2 regions of the Psychrobacillus sp. Z3-81 genome follow, and region 1 is predicted to be linked to the other one. Evidence: a T-box and tRNA genes for the amino acid it is inferred to sense, from the RefSeq annotation. Region 1 holds a T-box; the other holds one or more tRNA genes.
The links. A T-box is a leader RNA that pairs with one kind of tRNA and senses whether it is charged. The one in region 1 lies ahead of thrS (threonine--tRNA ligase), so its partner is inferred to be a tRNA-Thr.
Positions count from the first base shown of each region.

Region 2: it encodes a tRNA-Thr, which carries the amino acid that the T-box ahead of thrS (threonine--tRNA ligase) is inferred to sense. The anticodon was not compared.

Region 1 covers NZ_JBWQPU010000001.1:51,723-60,950, reverse strand. Annotated here, with positions in the region: gene rplT (50S ribosomal protein L20) at 1-63, opposite strand, end outside; gene rpmI (50S ribosomal protein L35) at 110-310, opposite strand; gene infC (translation initiation factor IF-3) at 341-904, opposite strand; gene thrS (threonine--tRNA ligase) at 1,130-3,067, opposite strand; T-box leader at 3,141-3,365, opposite strand; gene dnaI (primosomal protein DnaI) at 3,444-4,382, opposite strand; gene AC1ECF_RS00265 (replication initiation and membrane attachment family protein) at 4,393-5,742, opposite strand; gene nrdR (transcriptional regulator NrdR) at 5,767-6,231, opposite strand; gene speD (adenosylmethionine decarboxylase) at 6,352-6,735, opposite strand; gene AC1ECF_RS00250 (glyceraldehyde-3-phosphate dehydrogenase) at 6,982-8,016, opposite strand; gene coaE (dephospho-CoA kinase) at 8,136-8,726, opposite strand; gene mutM (bifunctional DNA-formamidopyrimidine glycosylase/DNA-(apurinic or apyrimidinic site) lyase) at 8,739-9,228, opposite strand, start outside.
Region 2 covers NZ_JBWQPU010000019.1:48,050-57,277, reverse strand. Annotated here, with positions in the region: gene AC1ECF_RS16165 (L-lactate dehydrogenase) at 451-1,380, shown strand; tRNA gene AC1ECF_RS16160 (tRNA-Asn) at 1,545-1,619, shown strand; tRNA gene AC1ECF_RS16155 (tRNA-Thr) at 1,635-1,708, shown strand; gene AC1ECF_RS16150 (DUF1428 family protein) at 1,907-2,257, opposite strand; gene AC1ECF_RS16145 (MBL fold metallo-hydrolase) at 2,273-3,013, opposite strand; tRNA gene AC1ECF_RS16140 (tRNA-Val) at 3,251-3,326, shown strand; tRNA gene AC1ECF_RS16135 (tRNA-Tyr) at 3,350-3,433, shown strand; tRNA gene AC1ECF_RS16130 (tRNA-Gln) at 3,440-3,514, shown strand; tRNA gene AC1ECF_RS16125 (tRNA-Ala) at 3,536-3,608, shown strand; gene AC1ECF_RS16120 (GNAT family N-acetyltransferase) at 3,889-4,458, shown strand; gene rocF (arginase) at 4,528-5,433, shown strand; gene sigW (RNA polymerase sigma factor SigW) at 5,595-6,170, shown strand; gene AC1ECF_RS16105 (zf-HC2 domain-containing protein) at 6,182-6,805, shown strand; gene cdaA (diadenylate cyclase CdaA) at 6,939-7,775, shown strand; gene AC1ECF_RS16095 (CdaR family protein) at 7,768-9,048, shown strand; gene glmM (phosphoglucosamine mutase) at 9,086-9,228, shown strand, end outside.

The sequences.
Region 1 (9,228 bases):
AGCTAATTTTAATACCTTTTTACGACGCTGGCGCGTCACTGTTCCGCCTTTTACGCGTGGCATATTCATTACCTCCTGCTTATTCTATCGAATGTGTAAGTTTCTCTTATTATTTCATGTAAGTAAGTAAAGTTTTGATACGTTTGTAATCGCCTGAAGTTACCATTTTTGCTTTACGTAAATGACGTTTAGCTTTAGTAGATTTGTTAGCGAATAAGTGGCTTCCGTAAGCGCGGTCACGTTTTAATTTACCAGTACCTGTTTTTTTGAAACGCTTCGCAGCTCCACGGTGAGTTTTCATTTTCGGCATGTCGAATTCCTCCTAAACAATTGTACTCTATTACTGTTTTTCGTTCTTTGGCGCTAGCACCAAGAACATGCTGCGGCCATCCATTTTCGGTTTTGCTTCGATAGTGGATACTTCCGCACAAGCTTCAGCGAATCTATCTAATACACGTTGACCAATCTCTTTATGAGTAATCGCACGTCCTTTAAAGCGAATAGATGCTTTCACTTTGTCTCCTTTTTCAAGGAACTTGATCGCGTTTTTTAATTTCGTTTGGAAATCGTGCTCATCTATTGTTGGGCTCAAACGAACCTCTTTTATAACGATGACTTTTTGATTTTTACGAACTTCGCGGTCTTTCTTTTGCTGCTCAAATTTGAATTTACCATAGTCCATGATACGAGCGACCGGCGGCTTGGCTTGAGGAGCCACAAGGACAAGATCCAAATTTACACGACCTGCAATTTCAAGTGCTTCATTACGAGTTTTTAAACCTAATTGTTCTCCATTTTGGTCAATAACGCGTAGTTCGCGTGCTCGAATGCCATCGTTTACATACATGTCTTTGCTAATAACAATCCACCTCCAGATAGTGTCGCGAATACATGGTTTGGGCATACATTCCGTAGAAACGAATTAGTTACGCCGTTTTCGATCCATTAAAAAAGCGAACAGACATAAATGTCTGCCCGCCGATATGAGAACATGCAACGCATGTTACAGTCGATCGTGTGCTTACCAGTCAACAAATGTGTCAAACAGGTGAGAAGCGGGCAGCCTCTTCTTATACCACAAACTTGTATTCAATAACCTTATTAACTATATCATCTACTAGGTAACATGTCAACTGTTATGTGAAACTTCTTCTTTTATTCGAGCTAAGAACTCATCAAAAGGAATGCTTTCTGATTTTTGTTCTCCGTATTTACGTACATTTACTGTCCCTGCTTCTAACTCTTTATCTCCCAAAACAAGCATGTATGGGATTTTTTGCATTTGTGCCTCACGAATTTTATAGCCAAGCTTTTCTTCTCTATCATCCATTTCTACACGTAAGCCTGCAGCAACTAATTTTTCTTCTACATCTTTTGCATATTCGAAGTGTACTTCGTTAGAAACTGGGATAACTTCCACTTGAACAGGAGCTAACCATGTTGGGAAAGCACCTTTATATTCCTCAATTAAGAATGCTACAAAGCGTTCCATTGTAGACACTACGCCACGGTGGATAACAACAGGGCGATGCTGCTTACCGTTTTCTCCAACATACGTTAAGTCAAAGCGCTCTGGTAATAGGAAATCAAGTTGAACTGTGGATAGCGTTTCCTCTTTACCAATAGCTGTCTTCACTTGGACATCAAGCTTTGGACCGTAGAAAGCAGCTTCTCCATCTGCTTCAAAGTAGTCAAAGCCTAGTTCATCCATTGCTTCCTTCAGCATGCTTTGTGCTTTTTCCCACATGTCATCGTCATCAAAATATTTCTCTTTATCCTCTGGATCTCTATAAGAAAGACGGAAGGAGTAGTCTTCTAACTTAAAGTCTTTGTAGACAGAAACAATAAGCTCTACTACCTTTTTAAATTCCTCTTTGATTTGATCAGGACGCACAAAAATATGAGCATCGTTCAATGTCATTCCACGTACGCGTTGCAATCCCGAAACAGCTCCAGACATTTCGTAGCGGTGCATTGTTCCAAGCTCTGCAATACGTAATGGAAGGTTACGATAAGAATGCATTCCGTTTTTAAAAACCATCATGTGGTGTGGACAGTTCATCGGACGAAGTACAAGTGTCTCATTATCCATCTCCATTGGTGGGAACATGGAATCTTGGTAGTGCTCCCAGTGACCAGATGTTTCGTAAAGCTCCTTGGACCCTAGTACTGGTGTATACACGTGCTTGTAACCAAGCTTTAGCTCCTTATCCACGATGTAGCGCTCAATTACACGACGAATCGTAGCTCCATTTGGAAGCCATAAAGGAAGACCTTGACCAACCTTTTGAGAATTCATGAAAAGATCTAGCTCTTTCCCGATTTTACGGTGATCACGTTCTTTTGCTTCCTCTAACAGACGAAGATGCTCTTGAAGGTCTTCTTTTTTGAAGAAAGCAGTCCCGTAGATACGTTGAAGCATTTTATTGTCACTATTTCCGCGCCAGTATGCACCTGCAATGCTCAATAGTTTGAATTCCCTTAATTTCCCTGTAGAAGGAACATGGACTCCGCGGCAAAGATCAAAGAAATCACCTTGCTCGTAGATAGAAACCTGCTCATCCTCCGGAATTGCTTCTAATAGCTCCAGCTTATATTCATCGTCAATTTCCTTGAAGCGATTATAAGCCTCTTGACGAGATACGTCATGACGGACAATCTCGATATTTTCATTAATAATCTTTTTCATTTCTTTTTCAATTAAAACTAAGTCGTCCGCTGTAATCGGCTCTGGAGAATCCACGTCATAGTAGAAGCCCCCTTCAATTACCGGTCCAACACCAAGCTTTACATCCTTGAAAAGGCGTTTTACTGCCTGTGCAAGTAAATGCGCAGTGCTATGACGAAGGATTTCTAATGCTTCCTCTGATTCCGGAGTAATAATTGCAATTTCCCCGTCCTCTGTAATTGGTGTCTTTAAATCAATAAGACGTCCACTTAGTTTACCTGCTAATGCCTTTTTACGAAGACCTGGACTAATAGATTGTGCTACATCTTCAGTAGAAGTTCCCGCAGGGAATTCCTTCACAGCCCCATCAGGGAATGTTAATTTAATCATTTCTGCCATTTGTGACACTCCTTCGTTTAATAATTACATGGTACCTAAAGGTTTTTTATACAACAAAAAACCTCCTCCCTATAAAAGGGACGAGGTACGATTCGTGGTTCCACCCTTCTTCAGTCTATTAGAAATAGACGAAGCTCTACATCGGCTAACGGGCCGGTGACCGGTAAGCTGCTACAGCTATTCACAGCTACTGCTCCGAGGTGGTAAATCGATTGCCGGTACTTAAGAAGCTTACAGCCAAGGCTTCTCTCTCTAAAAAGTCGTACAAACTGATTATTGTCCTCATCAAGGCATTTAGTTATCCTTATATGAACTTGATTATACGTTAGGAAAAGTTTGTTTGCAAGTTGTTATTTAAACAATTTTCTCCTTGATTTTACGTATTACGCCAGTTTTTGCCCTGTAGCATAATTGGCACTGTCAAGGTACGTATACGCTCCATAATACGCCCTGCCTTTACTACTTCCTTTTCCCCTCTCTGTGTAACTGAAAGGTGATGCTCTAACTCATTGTAATTAAAATTAGAGGTAATAAAAGTAGGTAAACGCTCAGACATTCGATAATGTAAAATGGTACCTAATATCTCATCACGTGTCCAGCTTGTCATTGCCTCTGCACCAATATCGTCAAGCATGAGTACTGGAGCCTTTTTCACAAAGTCGATTTTTTGAGACAACGTATGGTCCTGAATAGCCTGCTTCATTTCTCTTAAGAACTCAGGCACATAGATAACAACGGAATGGATATGTCTTGCTGCTAATTCGTTTGCCAATGCTCCTAGCAAATACGACTTCCCTACACCAAACTCCCCATATATATAGAGCCCTTTGGATGGCAGTTCATTTGTCTGCTCCCATTCATTTAAGAAATCCTTTGCAGCACGAACAGCAACAACCCTGCTTCCATCCTCCAGATCTATATTAGATAGGCTGGCTTCCATAACTTCTTTCGGCATATGCATGCTATCAATCATAGAAGTTACCTTCCGTCTCTCATCCTCCATTACCCCACGCCGACAGCGAATATACTCTGTATCGATCAAGTTACGGTCAATATAAAGCTTTGGCTCATAGCCCTTCATGAGGTTAACACATTCACCCAAGGAAGGACAGTCCTCGCATTGGTGTGACTGAGATTTAAATTCATAAAGCTTGTTTAAACTCTTTCTTACCATTTCTTTCGTAATCACTTCTGCATTCTGTTCCATAAATTTTTGAACTTCCGCATCCTCTAATACCTCTTGCTGTAGTTCACTTAATTTTGAAGATATTTCCGGGGAAATGACTCTCTTTAATGTTTCGTTTACTCGTTCCATTTCTTTTCACCTACCTCTTTATTCCGAGTTCTTCCATCAGTTTTTGGCGCTCTGCATCAATGTCTTGAATACCGTTCGTTACATTTCCTGATTGTTTCAACTTACCATCTTTTTTATAGAACCAGTCTGGCACCTTTTCTTCTCTGGTAGGCTTTTTCGTATAAGTTTTTGCGCTGGAGCCCTCTGTCTTCCATTTTAGGTATTGCTCATGCTCTTTTCTTGCAAGCTCCATTGCTTCCTTGGCTGTTTTGACACCCTTACGATTCCAATGGGAAGCTATTTTTTCTGCATAGTTTTTTGTTAGCTTCATATCAGTTCGCAACAAAACATATTGCAGCAATACGTTAACCACACCAATTGGCATTTTGAAATACGTCACAAAATGATTAGCCAGTTGAACATCCGCTAAAATCGGCTCTTTCCCGTTCGCAATATCTCTTAGTACGTCAACCGGAGGAGTATTTTCTAAATAATAGAGAAGCTCTTCCTCTTTAGACATGGACCTAATTGGTGCAGGAGTAGATACTTTTGGCTCTATCTTTTCTATGACAGGAGCTGTTTTAGAGACTGTCAGCTTGTAATATTCTGCACAGGCTTTCGTCAATCTGGCTTCCGTCAAGCGAAGCTCCTCGTCCAATGCTAGAATAACTACCTTCTGCATTTCAATTGGACTTAAATTATAGAGGTAAGCAAGCTTGGCGATTAATTCCTTTGCTTCAAAGGTTAAAGCAGATTTAGGGACAAGCTGCTCTGATAATCCCTCCTGTAATAGACCAAAATCAAAGCTGTCATAAAAAAATGGGATTTTCCCACGCTCTCCCCTAGATTCATATTCTTCTTCAACAGACAATGATGCTTTTCCTCTAGTTGATGGTTTGAACACATCTAAAAAAGTACGAGATACTTCTTTATACCCTTCGTTCCAGTCAGCATTTTGTATGTACCTGCTACGCAGCTGCTTGTATGCATGCTCTCCAATTTTATTAAATAAGAACATCGAGAGCAATGGATCCTTCAAAAAAGATTCGGGGTCAAGCGGCGCCTCTAATTCATAGTAAAACATTCTACCGCTATCCTCAGACTTTTGCCAGGTTTTTAGCAGACCAATTGCCTCTAACGATATTCTTGCTTGAAAAACCTTACCTAGGGACACACCCAGCACATTCATTAAATGATAATGGGGCCACTCATGCTCATCTTTTAATTCTCCATCTGCCCATAAGGTTAAATAAAGACTTATTCCCTCAGCACCAACGATCGGCTGATAAAACAAAGTCAATAGTTGACGATCATAGTCCGAAAAAGAATATGGCAAGCGAATTTTATATGAATCAGTAGCATTCAGCTCTTTATATAACATACTTCATTCACCATCTCTTTCCTTTTATAACGAAGGGTTTTTCTTTAATATCTCTTTTAGTTCCTCAATAAATACATTGATGTCTTTGAATTGTCGATAAACGGAAGCAAAGCGAACGTAAGCTACCTCATCTATTTCCGCAAGCTTGTCCATCACTTTTTCTCCGACCTCTTCCGATTTAATTTCAGAATTCCCCGTTCTTCTTAGCTCTTTCTCAATAAAATAAACAACATCTTCAAGCTGACTTAAAGCCACCGGTCTTTTCTCACAAGCTCGAATAAGACCTCGCAATACCTTTTCGCGACTAAATTCCTCTCGAGACCCATCCTTTTTCACTACAATTAAAGGCGTTTCCTCTACCTTTTCAAAAGTGGTAAATCGAAAACCACAGTCTTCGCATTCCCTTCTTCTTCTTATAGCCTTGTTGTCATCCACTGGGCGTGAATCAACTACCTTCGTACCGTTAAATTGGCATGCTGGGCACCTCATATATACCTCTCCTAAATCATACATTAAATTTTTGTATATCTATTATAACAATTTTTTTCAATAAAATCGAAAAAGCAGAGGAATCTCTTCCTCTGCTCACTCATTATAGTCATGTTTTTCTTACGCTTGAACTGACACACGTGCTTTTGGTGCATTAACTGGCCCCATACCACGAGGCATTTCGAGCGTTTCGCGCGTTCCAGCATTAAGAGCGTCTGCAATATAGTTAGCAGCGATTGTCGGATCTAAATCTCCACATGTGTAGACATCGATGCTAGCGTATCCGTGCTCTGGAAAGCTGTGAATCGTTAAATGCGATTCAGAAATAATAACGACTCCACTCACACCTTGAGGTGCAAATTTGTGGAATGCAACTTCTCTAACCTCTGCACCAGATTTGAGTGCAGCATCAACAAAAGTTTGCTCGATAAATTGCATATCGTTAAGCTTGTCAAAATCGCACTCCCATAGTTCTGCAATAATGTGACGTCCCATTGTCTCCAATGTCCGTTTCCCCCTTTGATTAGTTTAATTTTTATCAAAGTTGACTACCACGGGGGAAAGTTAGTCCAAAGAGGTCCTAACCCTTTAAGTAGTCCATGTACTAGAAGTACACGATTCCAATTATAGAATATATATATTCGTTTGGCAATAAAAAAAATCCTCTTTCTAGAAATTTAGAAAGAGGATGGAAAAAATTTTAAAATATAGGTTGTTGACCATTTAATAAATGGCCAGACGACACTTCAATCAGCTATTTCTTACAAAGTTATCCTCAACTTGTAGCGCATTAGCCACTTTTTTTGTTAAGTCTACTACTCTAGCAGAATAGCCCCACTCGTTATCATACCAAGCTAAAACCTTCACCTTTGTATCTCCCATTACCATAGTAGTTAAGCCATCAATAGTACTAGATTGAGTAGTAGTGTTATAGTCAATAGAAACAAGTGGCTCCATTGAAATTCCAAGGATTCCTTTCATCGGACCTTCCGCAGCCTTCACAAATGCTTCATTGACTTGTTCTGCTGTAACTGGTTGTTTGACATCCACTACTAAATCTACTAAAGATACGTTTGGAGTTGGAACTCGAAGCGCCATACCATGGATTTTCCCTTTTAGTTCCGGAAGAACTAGTGAAAGCGCTTTAGCTGCTCCCGTAGAAGTAGGAATAATTGATTGCCCACAAGAACGAGCACGTCTTAAGTCCTTATGTGGGTTATCCAAGTTATTTTGATCGTTTGTATAGGCATGAACAGTTGTCATTAACCCATTTTCAATTCCGAATGAATCATTTAACACTTTTACTACTGGAGCTAAGCAGTTTGTTGTACAGCTTGCATTAGAGATGATATTTTGTGTTGCAACATCTAATTGATCATCGTTTACTCCAATCACTATTGTTGCATCCTCATTTTTAGCAGGTGCAGTAATAACGACTTTTTTTGCTCCTGCTTTCAGATGTCCAGAAGCTTTTTCTCCATCATTGAACTTTCCTGTTGACTCAATCACGATATCAACGTTCAATTCTTTCCAAGGAAGATTTTCTGGTTCACGCTCGTTAACAATTTCTACTCTTTGACCGTTCACTACTAAAGCATTGTCTGTAATTTCAATTTCTCCAGTAAAGGTACCGTGTGTTGAATCATATTTAATCAGATGAGCAAGCGTCTCTAGTGAATATCTTGCATTAATTGCTACTATTCTTAAATCCTCTTGAAAAATTGCCTGACGAAATACCATACGACCTATACGACCAAAACCATTAATTGCTACCGAAGCTGACATTTTATATCCTCCTATAACGTGTGATACTTTTTTGTTTTTTACTCGTAATTAGTATAACACATTTTTATGAATACGCAGCCTTAAAACGACAGTATATTATATTCGGAGTATTCGAACAATTATATATTCCATGACAGCAATATTTTTTTTAATTGCTCTTCCGCCGATTGAACCGTACCGTTGTTATATATGACAGCATCTGCACCCTTTTCTTTGATGGAGAGAGGCAATTGGGAGTGTATCCGTGCTTTTGCCTCTTCTAAAGTATAATTATTTCTTTTCATTAGTCTTTGAAGCTGCGTCTCCTCTGTAACGGTCACTACAATGATTTTATCTACAAAGGATTGTAGCTTGCTTTCAAAGAGCAAGGGTATATCCATAATAATTGTTTGATGACCGGCTTGTATTAGCTCCTCTTTCTGTCTGAGCATTTCTGCTCTGATTGCAGGATGTATAATGTCATTTAGCTGTTTCCGTTTAGCAGGAGAATGAAAGATGATGGATCCTAATTTTTCTCTATTTAAGGACCCATCCTCCGTTAATATTTCATCACCAAAAGCAAACTGAATTGCTTGTAATGTTTCTGTCCCCTTTTCCACCACTACTCTCGCTACAAGGTCAGCATCTATGACGGGATAGCCCATAGACTTCAGCATATTAGAAACAGTGCTCTTCCCACTTGCAATACTACCTGTTAATCCAATAATCATCTTGTTCCCCCATTACCTTTGACATTTTCCACAATACGTTGATGTTCGACCACCAATTGTTTGCTGTTTCGTTTTACTGCCACAAGCGCCACATTCCTTTTTTCCATACATTTGGAGCCTGTGTTGCATATTCCCCGCACCACCATTAATGGAACGGTAATCAGAAATAGTACTTCCTCCGTTTTCGATGCTATCAAGTAGAACAATCACAATTTCTTGGAAAAGCTGAATCTTTCTCTCTCTGCTAATCCTTTTTACCTTTCTAGCAGGGTGTATTTTCATCCGAAAAAGCGCCTCAGTTGCGTAGATATTCCCACATCCTGAAACGACATGCCCATCCATGATAAATTCCTTAATCGCTTTATTTTCATATTTAGGGAGCTTACTTAGCTCTAAGAAATGATCAAGGGCATTTTCATCAAACGGCTCAGGTGCCATTAATAGTAAGGGAGGGTGATCAGCCTCTTTTTCTAAAAATCGCAGTTCACCAAATCTTCTAATA
Region 2 (9,228 bases), on a different contig from region 1:
TCCCGTACATAAAATTCGACATTTATGCGCAAAATAGTTGTATCTAATTTCCAAAAAAATCATCTATGATTTGTTGTAACATAGGACTTGTGGACAGAAAAGGAAGTTTGCGCTCCCTAATATAAGCTACTATAATAAAGATTGCATTCGGCGATACATATGAAGAAGTAGTTGCCCATTTGGAACCATCTATACGGTATGTTCAACTACATCACCTGAACCAATTTTTAATCAAAATGGAACACTGTTCTGGATCTAGCTTGAATTTGGATGGACAGGTGTATTGTGAAAAGGATTACCTAAAAATAGTAGTTCACTCTTAGTACATACAAGTCATTACTGTGCGACATACTTTTTACTGGTGTAATAAATACTTTAATTTAAGACATACTAACAGCGAGCGTTGAATGTATATCTGACTATTTTTGATTCTATATATGAGGTGATTTAATGAGAAAAGTTGTTTTAGTTGGTTGCGGTGCGGTTGGTACTGCTTATGCATATAGTCTAGTTAACCAAGGGGTTGTTACTGAACTTGTACTAATCGATGCTAATAAAGAAAAAGCAGAGGGTGAAGCAATGGACCTTGTGCATGGTATGGCAGTGGCAACAACGAACATGAAAGTTAGTGTTGGTACCTATGAGGAGTGCAAGGATGCACAACTAATTGTTATTACGGCCGGAGCCAACCAGAAGCCTGGTGAAACGAGATTACAACTCGTAGAACGCAACACTCGAATTATGCAATCTATTGTTCAGGAGATTAAAAAAAGCGGCTTCGATGGAATTCTTCTCATTGCTTCCAACCCAGTTGATGTGATGAGTTATGTAGCATACAAGGAAAGCGGCCTGCCTGCGAACAAGGTCATTGGTTCAGGAACTACCTTGGATACAGCTCGTTTCAAGGTACTTTTAGGAGAGTACTTTGAAGTAGATCCAAGGAATGTTCATGCAGTTATCATCGGTGAGCATGGTGATAGTGAACTAGCTGTATTCAGTCAAGCTAATATTGGGGTAGAATCGCTGGAAGATTTCTTGGAAAGACGAAATAATCCAAATGATAAAGAAAAACTCAACTCGATCTTTAACGCAGTTCGTAGGGCTGCTTATGAGATTATTAATCGTAAAGGTGTTACGAATTTCGGAATAGGAATGTGCTTAACAAGAATCACGAAGGCTATTCTCAATAACGAGCATTCTATTCTTCCAGTTTCTTGTTTATTGAACGGCGAATATGGCCAAGAAGATATCTATATGAGTGTCCCAGCCGTTGTAACATACGAGGGTGTGAAAGAAATTCCTACCTTAAAGTTGAATGAAGAAGAGACAAAGCTATTCAATCAATCAGCAGAAATTCTACGTAAAACGAGAGTAAACTAAAACTCCTTTTACAAGAAAATAACCATGGTATAGTTACCGTGGTTATTTTCTCTTATATTCTTTTTTAAAAAAAGCTGTATAAAATAAGGGTACAAAAACATACTAATGAAAGAAATTGATACTTGAAAAAGTTTGTTAAATTACCTATAATTATATCTAGACGTTCCGAAGTAGCTCAGTGGTAGAGCAACCGGCTGTTAACCGGTTGGTCGTAGGTTCGAGTCCTACCTTCGGAGCCATTTTTATGTTAATTTGCTTCCATAGCTCAGTTAGGTAGAGTGCTTCCATGGTAAGGAAGAGGTCACCGGTTCGAGCCCGGTTGGAAGCTTAATTGAAAAACAAAAAGCGAATCTCCAAAGATAATGGAGAGTCGCTTTTTTCTGTCTGTCTAGAATTTACCATGCTGTCCAAACAGAGAGTAATTGATAAGTATTAAACAATAGGTAGTAATGCTAGTTCATAAATGAAAAAGCGACTTTGTGATTGGCTCTGTTAAGACAATCACAAAGTCGCTTTTAAATGGACGTTATGGCATTCCAAATTCGCCGCGGACAGTTCTGCTCATATCAATCACCTTTGTCATTTGGTTATATAGCGTATTAATCCGTTCGTCCTGATCAACTTTCTCCAATACCTGAATCTGATGTCTCTTATTATGATAGCGGTTAATTTCCATCATCAGTATTTCTTTTTCAAGCAGTTCTACAGCAGATACCATTCCGGCACAACCGTATTCAGGCTGAATGGATGTAGCGACATATGTTTCACTTTCGATAGCGCCATACTCTTTATAGATGCGTTCGGCCTCTCGATTAATCTGTAAAAATTGTTCTTTATTTTCTTCAGTTACTGGATAAAGATAAATTTCTAAATACATGAGCGCCCTCCTTACTTAGGATGAAAACTTATAAGAGTACAGCGGTCTTGCTAGCCTTATTTTTTCTTTTCGTTCTATCTGCAGCTTTGCGTCCTCGGTATCGTAACCACTATGATAGTGCATTAAAATCATTTTTTTAGTTAAGGATGAGTCAAGCGCTTTTATTTCCTGTAAGCTAGGGTGGGAAAGGATGGGAAGATCCCACATATGACAGTCGTGAAAGATGGTATGAACATTTAGAGAATGAAGCAAAGCCTCGTTGACTATGGAATCACCACTGTAATAGAAATACGGCTCTGCTAATAATCCGTAACTGATCATCTGGGGAATATGATCTGTGCGGATAATACGAAATGATTGGCAAGCTATATAGAATTCTTCCTCTGGTCGAACGAGCGTTACATGAAAATAATCCTCCAATTTTTTCGGACCGTTAGTAGATAGCCCAAGTCCCTCCTTCAATGTATTCCATAAGCCTTCAACCAAATCCTCTGCAAGATAGAGATTTATTTTTCCTTTCCCAAGGATTGTCTTATAATGTGCTAGCTGCTGTAGACCGTTTATATGATCTTCATGGAGATGGGTGATGAATAAATGCTCTACAATATTTAAGTCAAATCCTAATTTCTGAAGCGACTGTCGATTAGTCGCTGGAAAGTCTATAAATAGGCGAGTATTGTTCCATTCAATAAATGCGCTATTATGTCCGATTCTATCTGGTAGAAAGTCTCCGGTTCCAAGGAAGGTTAATTGCATAAAGGTACACCCTTTCTGTCATAATTATGCTTTAGTTTAAGTATCTACCAATGGTAACAGAAAGAAAAGTACTACCTGGATAACTCGCTAAAAACTCTTGCCAAACAACCTATAAAAAAGTAGAATGATTACATAGTTCTTTTTAGAAAACAGATATCTTTTTTTAAAAAAGTGCTTGTTTCGAAAAGGTGCTTATGATAATATATTTATTGTCCGGTTTTTCAATAAAACCTACATGGAGGATTAGCTCAGCTGGGAGAGCATCTGCCTTACAAGCAGAGGGTCGGCGGTTCGAGCCCGTCATCCTCCACCATTTTAATTTATTTAATATAGCCTGGAGGGGTAGCGAAGTGGCTAAACGCGGCGGACTGTAAATCCGCTCCTTAGGGTTCGGCGGTTCGAATCCGTCCCCCTCCACCAGTTTTTTGGGGTATAGCCAAGCGGTAAGGCAACGGATTTTGATTCCGTCATGCCCTGGTTCGAATCCAGGTACCCCAGCCATTTTACACATCACCCTGATATGGGGCCTTAGCTCAGCTGGGAGAGCGCCTGCCTTGCACGCAGGAGGTCAGCGGTTCGATCCCGCTAGGCTCCATCCTAAAAAATCCTTTCCACCTTTCAGGCGGGAAGGATTTTTTCTTATTGTTCAGCTTCAGCGCTTTGCACCTCGAGGTCAAATGGGTGCCGACTGCCTCCTCGCAGTCCTTAATTTGCTTGTCGAGGCATGCCTTGTGCTTTCTTAATAGGACGATAAGTATTTCTTTTGTATGTATTTTGTTCTCTTTGAAATTTGCTTTCAGGAAAGTATGCTAGAAATAGCAATTCACGACTCACAGCTATTATTTATCTTCCACTATATAAAAAGAGGTGTACGGATGCTAAATTATCAAAATGTTACACTACGTCCTTTAAAAGAAACTGATTTTGTGGAATTATGGAGGCTGTTTGAGCCGGAAATATTTGAATTTATGTTACATAAAGTAGAAACACAGAATCAGTTGAATAAGTGGCTTCAGGCAGGTATTGACCAGATGCGTGAGAGGAAGGCTCTTACTTTTGCTGTAGAGCATACCGATACTAAAGAGATAATGGGAACTACACGGATTTATGGTATCGATTATACAAATAAGTCTTGTGAAATCGGCTCAACCTTTTACGGAAAAAGGTTTCAGCGAACGAATGTGAATACGGCATGCAAATATCTTTTATTAACATATTGTTTTGAAGATTTGCAGCTGATACGTGTTCAACTTAAAACAGATGAACAAAACCTCTCCTCCCAACGGGCGATTGAGCGAATAGGGGCAAAAAGAGAGGGCGTTCTTCGGAATGAAAGAATTCGTTCAAATGGAGTGGTAAGGAATACCGTTATTTATTCTTTCATTGATGAAGAGTGGGGAAAAACGAAAACCCATCTTTTTCAACTGTTGCATAAATATACGTGAGTTTGCGCTGTTGAGCCATATGAAATTTGGAATTACAATAGATGTATGAATTGAAAGGGGCTTAAAAACATGAATCATTTAAACCTATCCATTATTGGAGTTCCAATGGACTTAGGTCAAAATAGACGTGGAGTAGATATGGGTCCTAGTGCCATTCGTTACGCAGGAGTAGTTGAGAGACTAGAAGCACTTGGCCATCATGTGAACGATTTAGGGGATATTCCTATCGGTAAAAATAATCCAGAAAAGACGCCTCATGAAAAGCTTAGAAACTTACAAGATGTTATAGAGGGTAATACAGCGCTTGCTAATAAAGTACATGAGGTAGTAGCAAAAGGTGATTTCCCATTAGTGCTAGGCGGAGATCATAGTATTGCTATTGGAACGCTTGCTGGATTATCTGATCGTTATGAAAATATGGGGGTTATTTGGTATGATGCCCATGCAGATATGAACACAGAGGAAACGACGCCTTCAGGTAATATTCATGGAATGCCACTTGCGGTCAGCATGGGGTTAGGACATGAGGCGCTAGTAAATATCCGTGCGTATGCTCCAAAAATAAAACCGGAAAATCTAGTGATTATTGGTGCAAGGTCCGTTGATCCAGGCGAAAAAGCGCTTATTAAAGAAAAGGGTATTAAAGTATTTTCGATGCATGAAATTGACAAGCTAGGAATGACAGAAGTGATGAATCAAACAATCGCACATTTTCTAGCTCGTAAAGTAGATGGGGTTCACCTATCACTTGATTTAGATGGCATCGATCCGTTGTACACTCCTGGAGTAGGAACACCGGTGCCGGGTGGAATAAGCTATAGAGAGAGTCACTTGGCAATGGAAATGCTTTATTCCTCTGGTTTAATTACTTCCGCTGAATTTGTTGAGGTAAACCCTATACTTGATGAAAGAAATAAGACTGCTGATGTAGCGGTAGCACTAATGGGTTCTCTATTTGGTGAAAGTTTAATATAAAAATGAGTCAAAAAGTAGACAGATTTGTCTGCTTTTTCTTTTTTTATTTAAACACAAAGAGCTATTTCTTTGATAAAATTAAATTTAGATGAAAAAAATGAAACCTGCTGACACCTCGTACGTATAGGTAAGACAGCCGCATGGAGCGGAGGGAAATCTCAATGGATGCGTTAGTTAACAAAAGAATAAAGCAAGTGTTAAAAGGTGACAAGGATGCTTTTGCGGAAATCGTGGACCTTTACCAGCATAGGTTATATCAGGTTTGCTATCGTATGCTTGGGAATCGTCATGAGGCTGAGGACATTGCTCAGGAAGCGTTCGTACGTGCATTTATCAATATTCATACGTTTGATCAAAAAAGAAAATTTTCCACATGGCTATATAGAATTGCAACGAACTTATGTATAGATCGTATAAGAAAGAAAAAGCCAGATTATTATTTAGACGCGGAAGTAAAGGGTACAGAAGGATTAGACATGTATTCTCAAATAGCTGCCTCTGAGGAGCTTCCAGAAGAAGAATTGATGAAGCTAGAGCTGCAAGATAGAATACAGTATGAAATTAGCAGACTACCAGATAAGTATCGTTCAGCCATTGTCTTAAAGTATATGGAAGAGCTATCTTTACAAGAGATAAGTGAGATATTGGATCTGCCGCTGGGAACTGTAAAAACGAGAATTCATCGAGGTCGTGAAGCACTTCGTAAACAATTGAGCAAACAAGCCAATCTATTGTAGGAGGAATCATCATGAATGCGTGTCCAGAACGAATTGTTCACTATATGCACGAATACTTAGATGGCGAAATAAGTCGTGAACATGAGCTGGAGCTCAAGGCGCACCTACAGACATGCAAAGAGTGCCAGGCTCATATGCATGAGCTCAGTGATGTAGTTGCTTTTGTGAAGGGCGCGGCTCATGTGGAGGCGCCAAATAATTTCACTATGTCTGTTATGGCGAGACTTCCAAAGGAAAAATCGCATACCGGTGTAAGTAGATGGTTTCGCCATCATCCTGTTTTGACTGCTGCTGCAGTATTTCTTGTATTAATGAGCAGCATGCTATTCTCATCATATCAAGATGACCAGCAATTCTCTTTCACAAAGCAAGAAAACGTGATAGTAGAAGGAGAAACGGTTATCATCCCTGAAGGACAAGTCGTAAAGGGAGACTTAGTTGTAAAGAATGGGAATGTACGAATAGATGGAGAGCTAGATGGTAATTTGACTGTTATTAATGGAACAAAGTACATGGCTTCTACAGCAAATATTACCGGTACTTCCGAAGAAATAAATGAGGTCTTTGATTGGCTATGGTTTCATATAAAGAATAGTGTGAAAGAAGTAGGCTCGTTTTTCAAGAAAGATGAATAAGGGCAAGCTGGAAGAGTGCAGATAGATATTTTAATGTCTGCACTTTTTTTGCGTTCTTCGAAAGAGAATTAAAACACGCTTATATGTTATAATGAGAACATATGGATTCGTGAGGAAAAGTGGGGGATGCCACATGTCGTTTATGGAGCAATTTACCGATTTTATGCCAGTAAACGTAATTGTAAATATTTTAGATGTTTTATTGGTTTGGTTCGTTATATATAAAATTATCACCCTTATTAAAGGGACAAAAGCTGTTCAATTATTAAATGGTATATTTATTATTGTTGTAACAAAAATAATGACTGACTTTTTAGGATTAGATACCCTTGGCTGGATATTAAGTCAAGTTATTAACTGGGGTTTTTTAGCAATTATCATTATTTTTCAACCGGAAATTAGAAGGGCACTAGAACAGATTGGGAGAGGGAAGCTATTCTCTCGCGGCTCCCAACATGAACAAGAGGAGCAGGAGCGTTTAATCGATGCAATGACGAAATCTGTGAGCTATATGGCGAAGCGTCGAATTGGAGCGCTGATCTCTATTGAAAGAGAAACTGGGCTAACAGAGTATATAGAAACAGGGATACCTTTAAATGCGAATCTTACTTCTGAGCTGTTGATCAATATCTTTATCCCTAATACCCCGTTACATGATGGAGCTGTCATTGTACAGAAGAACAAAATAACCTCTGCAGCATGTTATTTGCCTCTATCAGAAAGTCCGTTCATTTCTAAAGAACTTGGCACACGTCATAGAGCGGCTATAGGGCTCAGTGAAGTAACAGATGCTGTTACCATTGTAGTATCAGAAGAAACTGGTGCAGTTAGCATAACCTCAAATGGTGATTTGCATCGGAATCTTTCCATGGATGAGTTTAAGGTGCATTTAAGTCGACTTTGGTTCGGAGCAACGGAGGAACAGGTGACATCCTCCAAGTGGTTGAGGAGGGGTAAGCAAAATGGATAAAATGTTAAGTAATCCATGGATTCTAAGAATTATTGCCCTTGCCTTAGCAATTCTGCTATTTGTCTCTGTTAAATCGGAATTTGATACTTCCGATCAAAATACAAGCGGTACCGACGTAGAGGTCTTAAGAGATGTTCCCTTAGAAGTATACTACGATGATGAAAATTCAGTCGTAACAGGAACGCCTGAAACTGTAACAGTTAACATAGAAGGACCTGCTCAGCAGGTTAAATCTACAAAGGTGATGAAGGATTACAAAGTCTTTGTAGATTTAAGAGAATTAACCTATGGAGAGCACCGAGTAGCTATTTCAACTGAATCCTTTTCTGATAAGCTTAAAGTTAAAGTAGAGCCTGCTTATATAGATGTCGTAATAGATGAACGTATATCAGAAGAATTTGTAGTTGAATTAGACATGAATGAGAGCCTGCTAGCAGATAATTACGTGATTGCTGATACGTCAGTAGAGCCAAGAGTAGTTACAATTACGGGTGCAAAAGGCGTTATAGATAGCATCGGTTATGTAAAAGCGACCATTACTGGTTCGAATGGAATAAATAAATCCTTTGAACAACAGGCCAGCGTTCGAGTACTAGATTTGGACTTAAACAAACTAGATGTCATGGTCGAACCTCGAACAGTGCTAGTAAAGGTCGGAGTAGAGGAGTATAGTAAGGAAGTTCCGATTGCTTTAGGTAGAGAAGGCTCGCCTAAAGAAGGAGTGACTATCCGTTCACTGACTACGGAAACGGAGAAAATTAGGCTTTATGGACCGAAATCCGTTCTAGATAAAATTAAACAGTTAAATGTGGATGTTGATATTAGCAAGATAGAGGAATCGGGCAATTTTGACTTGAAACTCTTAGTACCAGAAGGTGTCACAAAGCTATCCACGGAAAAAATAAAAATTAGGGCTGAAGTGACGGTAGTTGAACCAGAGGAACAAGGAAACGAGGAACAAGGAAATAAAGAAGAGGATGTATCTTCCTCCATCACCGAAAAATCATTTGAAAATGTGCAAATTGTGGTGAATGGGCTTGCTGAAAATTTAAGAAGTAGCTTTCATTTTCCTGAAAATGGGGTAATCACAGTAGTGGCGAAAGGGCCACAGGAAGCTTTGGATAAAGTACAAGCTAACAACATTTCCATATACGTTGATGCTAAGAACTCCGAACTTGGAGAAACAGTACTGCCTATTCAAATTGATGCCCCATCTAATATAGAGTGGGAAACATCTGAATCCGAAGCAACACTAATGATAACAGAAGCTTAAAACGTAGGATAACAGGTTATTAAGGAGAGTTGATCAAATGGGAAAATATTTTGGGACTGACGGCGTACGAGGTGTAGCAAACTCAGAATTAACACCAGAGTTAGCATATAAACTAGGTCGCTTTGGAGGATATATTTTAACAAGAGAGGCAAAGGACCGAGCAAAGGTAGTAATAGGCCG